2 linked regions of the Runella sp. SP2 genome follow. The protein of the gene in region 1 interacts with the protein of each later gene in a pairwise test. Links are inferred from orthologs where the notes say so. Each region holds a gene or a part of one and is shown on either strand. Other genes may lie near its edges.

Evidence for each region. Proteins that work in one complex are often made in the same cells at the same time.
Region 2: the proteins of ruvA (region 1) and ruvC interact in binary tests that used the Escherichia coli proteins (3 or more experiments, as listed by UniProt). The link is inferred for Runella sp. SP2 from one-to-one orthologs.

The regions. Positions count from the first base shown.
Region 1 is NZ_CP031030.1:4,625,089-4,630,228, reverse strand. The notes cover bases 1,285-3,992. They hold ruvA (Holliday junction branch migration protein RuvA), read right to left. Parts: upstream 3,080-3,992; coding sequence 2,489-3,079; downstream 1,285-2,488. Other genes in these bases: DTQ70_RS18450 (hypothetical protein), read right to left, coding at 3,785-3,992; DTQ70_RS18455 (hypothetical protein), read right to left, coding at 3,511-3,711; DTQ70_RS18460 (Dabb family protein), read right to left, coding at 3,083-3,409; DTQ70_RS18470 (MlaD family protein), read left to right, coding at 1,488-2,450; DTQ70_RS18475 (N-acetylmuramoyl-L-alanine amidase), read left to right, coding at 1,285-1,459. In the rest of the region: DTQ70_RS18480 (NifU family protein), read left to right, coding at 1-501; more of DTQ70_RS18475, read left to right, coding at 674-1,284; more of DTQ70_RS18450, read right to left, coding at 3,993-4,663; DTQ70_RS18445 (DUF2306 domain-containing protein), read right to left, coding at 4,663-5,140. UniProt on the Escherichia coli protein: The RuvA-RuvB-RuvC complex processes Holliday junction (HJ) DNA during genetic recombination and DNA repair.
Region 2 is NZ_CP031030.1:2,900,653-2,905,158, reverse strand. Bases 67-3,028 are described here. They hold ruvC (crossover junction endodeoxyribonuclease RuvC), read right to left. Parts: upstream 1,861-3,028; coding sequence 1,273-1,860; downstream 67-1,272. Other genes in these bases: DTQ70_RS12170 (NuoM family protein), read right to left, coding at 2,941-3,028; DTQ70_RS12175 (lysylphosphatidylglycerol synthase domain-containing protein), read left to right, coding at 1,859-2,857; DTQ70_RS12185 (AI-2E family transporter), read right to left, coding at 67-1,123. In the rest of the region: more of DTQ70_RS12185, read right to left, coding at 1-66; more of DTQ70_RS12170, read right to left, coding at 3,029-4,506.

The DNA of each region.
Region 1 (5,140 bases):
TTATCGTTCGACTATCCCGATTTAGCCGCTACGCAGGCCGAAGGAAAGTCGTCACCTTTGGCGGGAGATTTGTTCCAATTTCCTTTCGTGCAGCGCGTATTTTTGGCGTCTAACTTCGTGACTCTTACCAAAGATGACACCACCGACTGGGGTGAGGTTATTTTGGATACCAAGCAGTTTTTGAAGATTTATTTTGAAGAAAACCACCCTGTTTTTGAGCAAAAAACGGTTGAACGCAACACTACGATTGTGGATACTGACAGCCCAACGGTGCGTCAAATCAAAACTGTGTTGGACGATTACGTGCGTCCAGCGGTAGAGTCAGATGGGGGCGCTATTTCGTTTCATTCGTTTGAAGAAGAAACGGGCGTCGTAAAAGTACTTTTACAAGGTTCGTGCAGTGGCTGCCCGTCTTCAACCCTGACCCTCAAAGCAGGTATCCAAAACCTGTTGACGCAGATGGTTCCGACCGTCAAAGAGGTGGTTGCGGAAGGAGTATAGGCGCTTCCGTGTGCGATTTACCGTATTTTTGAGTTTCTTTGTGCAAAATATCCTCCAAAACCTTCTAAGTTTGTCAATTAGACAAAAATTTAGAAGGTTTTGGAGCGTTTATTTATGGTCGAATACCCTCTCTTACTCATTCACAATAAGCCATAAACTTAAAGAACCACTCATGTTGAACACGTTCAAAATAGGATTACTGCTTGGTTGGATCACTTTTTGTAGTTTTACTTTCAAATCGGACTCCGATGGGAGTATCGATGTTATCGTGTTGGATGCGGGGCATGGGGGAAAGGATACGGGAGCCAAAGGAAAAATATCCAAAGAAAAAGACATTGTTTTGGACATAACAATGCGGCTGGCGCGAAAAATAAAACTTGAAATGCCAGAAGTGAAAATAATTCTGACGCGCGCTTCGGATAAGTTTGTTGATTTGAGCGAACGTTCCAATATCGCCAATCGTCGTAAAGCTGATTTGTTTATTTCAATTCACTGTAACTCTTTGCCCAAAAACAAAAAGAGTCCAGCTGGAACGGAGACCTTCGTGATGGGGCTGCACAAGTCGGATGAAAACTTGGAAGTCGCAAAACGCGAAAACTCCAGTATCTTATTAGAGCAAAATTACGAAGAGCGCTATAAAGGTTTTAACCCCAATTCTCCACTGGCGTATATTATGTTGGCCAATCGCCAAAATGCTTACATCGCGAGTAGCCTGAGTTTTGCGGGAAAAATTGAACGCCAATTTCAAAAATATGCCGATCGCAACAGCCGTGGCGTAAAACAAGCGGGTTTTATGGTACTTTGGCAAACAGCCATGCCGAGTGTGTTGGTGGAAGCAGGGTTTATTAGCCACGCACAGGAAGAAAAATACCTCAATTCAGACGACGGCCAAGACGAAATAGCGGAAGCTATTTTTCGGGCGTTTAAGCAATACAAGCAAGAAGTAGAAGATCGGTAGTCATAAAAACAATCAACGATTCACATTCATGAAAATTTCTAAGGAAGCAAAAGTAGGGTTGATGGCAATTGTTGCGTTGTCGATGCTCTATTTTGGGTTTAATTTTTTAAAAGGTGCTGATTTCTTTTCGAGCAAATACAGATATTTTGTAGTATATGACAACGTGGGCTCACTTCAGCCATCGAACCCCATCAAACTCAACGGAGTACAAGTAGGGCAGGTAAAAAGTACTGAACTAATGACCGACCGTGGTAATAAAGTATTGGTAACCCTGGAAATTCAGAAAAATGTATTGCTGACCCAAGGTTCTAAAGTAATGCTGACGTCGGAGTTGTTGGGTGGAAGTGCCTTGATGCTTCAAATTGCGACGGGCGGCAAACAACTTCAGCAAGGAGATACGCTAATGGCTGATTCAGAAAAGGGGATTCAGGCGTTGCTCCAAGAACAAGCCTTGCCCGTGGTAAAGAATGCCGATTCGCTCATCATCAATTTGAACCGTATCGTAAAGCAGTTTGACCAAACGGGGTATGTATTGAATAAACTACTTACGACGACCGACCAAACAGCTTCGGGGATTAATGCTACGATTGCGCAAAATCGTCAAGCCATTGCGGCTACTTTGGCCAATGTCAATGCACTTTCGGCCTCTTTGATTGAGACGGAAAAGAGTTTTAAGCCAATTTTGGGGAATCTAAAAACAACGACTGATTCGTTGAAAGCGCTTCGTTTGGGTGAAACAATCGCACAAGCCAATTCGGCCGTAGCTACGCTTCAAAAATCACTTACTGCGCTTGAGCAAGGCCAAGGAACGGCAGGGAAGTTGTTGAAAGACCAAACATTGTACGATAATATCAATCGTACGATTGTGAGTGTAAACAAACTGATGACCAACTTCCGTCAATATCCTAAACGCTACGTGAATGTGTCGGTCTTTGGTAAAAAAGACAAAGGCCCCGCCGACAGCCCCGCCGATACGACGTTGAAGTACTAGCGGAGCCTTTTGGTGTATAAAAGACGTATTGCTAGGCACTAGCGAAGCGCCAATTTGATGAGTTGTTCGACGGTGATTTGGTCGCCTTCGCGTTTTAGAATGGTATCGACACTCTTCTCGGCGGTAGGCTTTGGAATCCCCAACATGACCAAAGCCGCCAGCGCTTCGCTGCGCACTTGGCTGTTGGCTGCCATAAAGACATTGGGCTGAGGAGCTATTAAACCCTCTTTTTTGATTTTATCCTTCAAGTCAATAATGACGCGTTGAGCCGTTTTTCCACCAATTCCTTTGATGGTCTGAATCAACTTCACGTCTTCGTTGACAATCGCCTGCTTGATTTCGGGTGCCGACAATGACGAAAGCATAATCAACGCCGTTGCTGACCCTACGCCCGATACGCTCACCAAGTCCAAAAACAAGGTCTTTTCAGTAGGTTCGGCAAAGCCATACAGCGTGTGGGCGTCTTCGCGGATTTGTTGGTAAGTATAAATTTTGCAGGCATCTCCTACATTGGGCAGTGCCCCGAAGGTTTGGAGAGATACTTTTACTTCATAACCAACGCCGCCTACGTCGATGATGACGTAGGCGGGGTCTTTATGAGCAAGTTTACCGTGTAAGTAAGCTATCATGGTTTATTTTTGAGTCCAATAATCAACCACCAATACTTTGTCGAGGTAAGGTCCTAAGACTTTCCCAAAAGCTTTGTGGTCGGGGTGAGGCAAATAGACCGCACGGTCGGCTTCCGACGCAAACGTCAAGAAGAAGCAATGCGTAAAACCTTGGTCGTGACCTTCGGGGCTATTGTTAGTTCCCCACTCAAATCCTTTGATTTCTTTGATTTGGGTAGGAAGTTTACGAAAAGCATCTTCTACTTTTTTTACTTGCTCGGCCGTGGTGCCGTCTTTAAATTTAAATAAAACGACGTGACGAAGTACCTTGTCGGAAGAAGATTGTGCCATAGCGCCAAAAGTAAATAATGCTAAAAATAGGGCTAAGAATGTTTTTTTCATGTGTAAATATCTGTTCTGTGTTTAGTAGGGAAGTTGCAAAACCTCAAAATCTACCCAGAGCAGTTGATACACTCGCCTGTGTTATCAAAAACACTACGTTCAAAATCGCCAAGTTGTTCTTTCAATTCCAAAATCTCGTCCTCAATTTCGCAACGGTCAAACAGCGATAATTCGCCCGAAGCAACTTGATTTTCAAGGTTTTTGAGCTTGAGTCTCATTTCTGAAACTTCCATTAGGGTTAATGTTGCCATGGTAATAGTAGGAGTATAAATGGATAATGTGGTTAAATGTCAATCCGAATCAGGCGGAAAAAGTTCGATGACTTTATTGAATTGTGGGGGTATCGTGCCACCATTCGTCGTTTTCCCAGTAATTGTCCCAGCCGAGGTGGCGGTATTTTTTATTGATTTCGACGTCGCGTTCACCAATAGAAAAATCGGTTAAAATATCGTTGGCAAAGATGAACAGATCCTTTGCCCAGACGACAGGCTTGGTCTGATTGGTTTTGTAGTTGCGCCAATTCCCTTCAAACTTAAAGCCACTCCCTTGTGCGGGCGCATTTTGAGAATAGTACCATAAATCGATACCACCGTTTTTGTGTTCATAAAAATCCAAAAACAGTTTTCCAGAAAACACACCAGAACCCTTAAAAATTGAATTTTCTTTTAACTCAAACGTCGCTTGGGCCGAATAAGCTTCTCGTAATGCAAAATCATCGCTTTCGTAGTGCTCTTCGTTATGGTTGGGGTCTTTGAAGGTCGCAAGCTTATCAAACGTCAGCGTTCCTTCAAAAGGCGTAATATTCTTTTTATAGCGATTTTTTCCTTTTACATAATAGACCGTTGGGTTCAACGAATCGCGGCGAACTTCAGAGAAATAAAACTCAATTCGATAGTGATCCGCACCATAGAAACCGTCAAAACGGTTGGCATATCCGCCTTCGGCATCAGTCATAAATAACAACGGCGTAATATCATGTTCTCCAAAAAAACTTGCCAATTGTTTCTCCGAAAGTGGGCTAACAATCAATGCTTTCAATGGGGCGGTCGTGTCTTTTCGCAGTGAATCCACGGCTTCTTTGTGCGTCACGAGTTTGACGGGTACGGCCGTAGGTTTTGAGTTCTCGTTGGTATTGCGGGCACACCCATACCAAGTAAGAGCAGCGAAGCCCAGGAAAAAAGCTTTGTTTAAAAAGAAGCGCATCAACGAATTTTATGGATTAGGTACTTACCAAGGTTATTATAAATCAAAACTTCTGCAATTATCAAATTAACGACCCACGATGCCCACGTGACCGTCAGGTATGTTTCAATGGGTTTGGTACTTAAAAAATACACCATTACGTAGCTTCCTACCCTCAAACTCATCGCGGCCAGTGTTACGGCATAGCTGCGCATCATCCATTCTACGTGCCTTTGCCACTGGTTTTTACGAATTTCATACCAAGCGACGAGGGTAGTTAGCCACCATACAAGGCATTGCAACGAAAATCCTACTTTGGCAGGCAAGCCGCCGTTGGCGTACAGTGCCAGTACAAAACCCGATGGGGCGGCCAAAAACAGTATCGAAAATACGTAAACTTTTCCAAGGGTTTGGTGCAAACGGCGATATTTTTTTACAAAACTTGGAATGAATTGCAACAGGCCGATTCCCATCACCCACCAACTACTTAGGATATGG
Region 2 (4,506 bases), 1.7 Mb from region 1 along the record:
GTTCTCGTTCGAGGGCCTGAATTTTGGTGCTTTTTATTTCGCGTTCTTTGTCCACCTCAGGCTCTCCCAAGACGTAGCCGTAGGGTTTTAGGTAAGAAACTGAGTCAAAAATAACTTTCAAGATGGCCGTAAGTGGTAAAGCGAGGGCCATTCCAGCAATGCCCCACAGCATTTCGCCAAGAAATAGCGCGACAATAGCAGCCAGTGGGTTGATGCTGATTTTAGAACCCACGATGTAGGGTGTAATAAAATTTCCTTCTAAAATTTGGACAAAGAAAAAAATACCAGCCACGCCGAGTGCATACATGGGCGATTCTTTGGTAACAAGCGCTACCACAATGGGTAGGATAGAACCAATGAGTATCCCAAAATACGGAATGATGAGCAAAACGGCTGCCAAAAAACCAAAGAAAAAGGCTGATTGAATACCCAAAGCCAATAAACCAATCGAGTTAAGCGTACCTACAATAAGGGTTACCAGAAACAGGCCGTAGAGGTAATTATGTACGACTTCATAAATTTTGCTAAAAACGCCGTTCAGCTTCGACTTTGGGGTGTTGCTAAAAACTTTGTACAAAAACTGCGTCAGCATGTTGCGGTAGTACAAAATAAAAAAGATAAAAACGGGGACTATTGCGAGCATTCCGAGCATCGACCCCGTGGTTGTAACCGCCGAACCGACCATATCGCCGCTTTTGGAGCTTAGATTTTGCGTATATTCTTGCAGCTTATTCACTTGCATTTTGTGCGAAATCTTCAAATGCTCGTACGCCCATTGCTGCATCTGCGCCGCGCACGATTCCATTTTGGAAAGCATTTTGGGGAGCATTTGCATAAATTCGTTGACCTCGTACCCAATCACAAAGCCAATCCCTACAAAAACGGCCGTAAACGCTAAAATAGCGAGGGTGATGGACAAAGTATTCGGAAGTCCCTTTTTTTCGAGCCATTTGGTAAGGGGAAACATGGCCATCGACAAAATGATGGAGAAGAGCAGCAGGGTAACAATAGACCCCAAAACGTGCATCCAGTACACCAATAATGTGACACTGAGCAATACGAAACCCAAACGGGCAACGTACGGAAGCTGAAACGCGGTAGGAGGTGTTGTAGTCGGTGGCATACGAGTAAAGGTTAAAAGACCTGTACTATACGCCTAAATCATCGTTCCAGTGGTTAGTGTGGCGAGTTCGTAGATGTTTTTCCCCACCTTCCCGAAAGTTAATAGCTACCTTCCCGAAAGTTTCAAACTTTCGGGAAGGTGGTAAAGAATTACTTGATTCGATTCGGATTTTCACTCACAAAGGCTGACCAACCGCCTTTTTTTGCACCTTTCTTTTTGGCCGCTGCCGAAGGTAAGGCGTTGGCGTGGTAATGATGGCAAATCGCAATGGCGACGGCATCGGTGGCGTCGAGGTATTCGGGTTGTAGAGGCATCTTTAGGATGCTTTCCAACATAAAAGCCACTTGTTCTTTGGAGGCATTACCGTTACCCGTCACCGACATTTTTACGGTTTTGGGCGAATATTCCACAATCGGAATGTTTCGGTTGAGCGCAGCGGCCATTGCTACACCCTGAGCACGCCCCAATTTGAGCATCGACTGGGGGTTTTTTCCGTAAAAAGGGTCTTCCACGGCCATTTCATCGGGCAAAAATTCTTCGATAAGTTGGGTGATACGGTCAAAAATTTTCTTCAGTTTTAGTTCATGGCTACTATATTTGTCGAGTTTTAAGACGCCGTATTGAAGTAAGTCGATACGAGCACCAATAATACGAATGACACCGTATCCTGCAATACGGGTTCCAGGGTCAATCCCTAAAATAATTTTTTCAGTCAGATTTGATTGTTGATCTTGCATGACGCAAAGTAACAGCCCTTCGTGGTTTTCTCGGCTTTCTTCGCTCAAAAAAATCACTTGGGTGTTCAAATGGCTCCTTTTTTTGGGGATGTTGCTCTACCTGTACGTCAGCGTGGAGGCCAAAGGACAAAGTTTGGGGGAAGTGTATCGGCTTTTGCTTTTCCATTTACAGCAAGGTCATTGGAAAATCCTTGGGTTCGCTCTTTTCCTGACCCCCATCAACTGGGCTTGCGAAAGCCGTAAATGGCAACTTTTAGCCCAAAAAATCGAAAAAATCAGCTTCGGACAAGCCTTTCAAGGGGTGCTTTCGGGACTTGCGTTGGGGTTTTTAATGCCCAACAACGTCGGTGATGCAGCAGGAAGGGTGCTTTCGTTACAAAGTCATCAACGTCTGTCGGGGGTAGGAGCAGCGCTGCTTTCCAATGGATTACAGTTTTTTGTGTCCCTGTTTTTTGGTACGTTGGGTTGGGGGTTTTGGGTATATCATCAACCTACTTTACAACAATGGCCGCAGGTGCTGCTGTTGCTGGCCTTGGTGATGACCCTTGTTTTTGGTGGGGTATTGATGACCAAACGCGGTGAAGCCGAGCAGTTTTTGGTTCGCTTTCGATTGTTTCGATGGGTAGATCCTTACGTAAAAGTCATTGCAGAATATACATTATCCGAAATTGGTCAGGCGTTTCGTTGGGCAATCTTGCGTTATGGCGTTTTTACCCTTCAGTTTGCGTTGTTACTTTGGCTTTTTGAGGTAAATCTCCCTTTTGATGTGGCCATAGCGGGTATTTTTCTAGTCTTTTTTGCCAAAACCCTCATCCCAGCCCTCAATTTTTTGGGTGATTTGGGCATTCGCGAAGCTTCTTCCCTTTACGTTTTTAGCTTTTACGACGTCGAACCTGCGCGTATTTTAGCAGTAACGCTGACGCTTTGGTGTATTAATATTCTTCTTCCTGTATTGATAGGAACGGTTTGGACTTTTAAACTAAAATGGTGGAATTGAGGGCATATGTGAGTCAGGTTGCTCACAACCTGACCAACGTATTGTTCTGATTGTGTTAAGGGTTGCTCACAACCCGCCCCTGTTTATTCAAAAACCTTGAGTAACTGACTTACTGTTTTGTCCGAAAGCTGAAAAAGGCTATTTGGCAAAATCCCGATAAGGAATGCCAGCAATGCCAGCGGCACCAACATCCATTTTTCACGGGTATCTAGGTCATACAAAACTGCCAAATCGTCTTGATTTTTGGCCCATAATTTCCCCAAAAACATCCGTTGGAGTGTCCATAGAAAATAAGCGGCGGCTAAAATAATGCCTATGGTGCCAAGGGCTGCTACCCAAGTTGGAACTACTGCCGATTTGAAACCTCCCATGAGGGTGAATAATTCGCCCACAAAGCCCGAAAAACCTGGCAAACCTAGCGAAGCAAAAAAGGCTACTCCAGTAAGCACAGTATAAATAGGCATTGGGCCAATCAGTCCACGGTAGCTGTCGATGAGGCGGTTGTGAGTACGGTCGTAAATAACACCTACCACCAAAAATAACATGGCCGAAAGCACTCCGTGGCTCACCATTTGATAAATGGCGCCGTTGATACCCTCCGACGTAAGCGAAGCAATTCCGAGTACCACAAAACCCATGTGCGAGACTGATGAATAAGCAATCATTTTTTTAAGGTCGTTTTGGGCAAGGGCATTAAAACCCCCATAAACGATGGAAATGACGCCCAAAAGTGCCAACACAAAGGCGTATTCATTGGCCGCATCGGGGAAAATAGGGTAGGCGATTCGCAACAAACCGTAGCCCCCAATTTTCAGCAAAATCCCCGCAAGCACCACCGATACAGGCGTTGGGGCCTCTACGTGGGCGTCGGGTAGCCACGTGTGCAAAGGGACAATGGGAAGTTTGATGGCAAAACCAAGAAACAACAACCAAAAGGCCAGCATTCGTGAAGGTATTCCAAATAAATAAACCTCACCCGATAACGACAATAAGCTGTTGGGTAGGTAGTTGCGCATATCAGTCATATAACGAAGGTCAAAGGTATGAACCATCGTTTGGGTCAATTGTGACTCGACGGGGTCAATCACCGATAGGTAAAGGCCAATCATTACAATCAGAATAAGCAAAGAACCGACAAGCGTATAAAGAAAGAATTTGATAGAAGCGTATTCGCGACGTGGTCCTCCCCACAGCCCAATCAAAAAATACATGGGCAACAACATAAACTCAAAGAAGAGGAAAAATAAGAAGAAGTCGAGGGCAATAAAACAGCCTGTGATACTGGTAGTTAATAATAAATACAAGGAAAAATAAGCCTTCTCGCGTTTGTCAATATTCCAAGAAGAAATCGCTCCCACCAGCATGACGACCGACGTTAGTAAGACCATTGGAAAACTGATACCGTCAATTCCGAGCAGGTAATCAATGGAAACGGTGCCCATGTTGCCCAACGAAAGCGTAATCCAATCTGCTTTTTCGACGAACTGGGGAGCAGGGTTGGAGGTGTCGTACATGGCGTATAAAACCCCCGATACAAGCACTTGACAAGCCGTAAAAAACAACGTAATCCATTTGTACGTGTGTTTGAAACGGTTAGAAATCAGTAGAATAGCAATCGTACCTACCAGAGGGTGAAATACAAAAAAAGA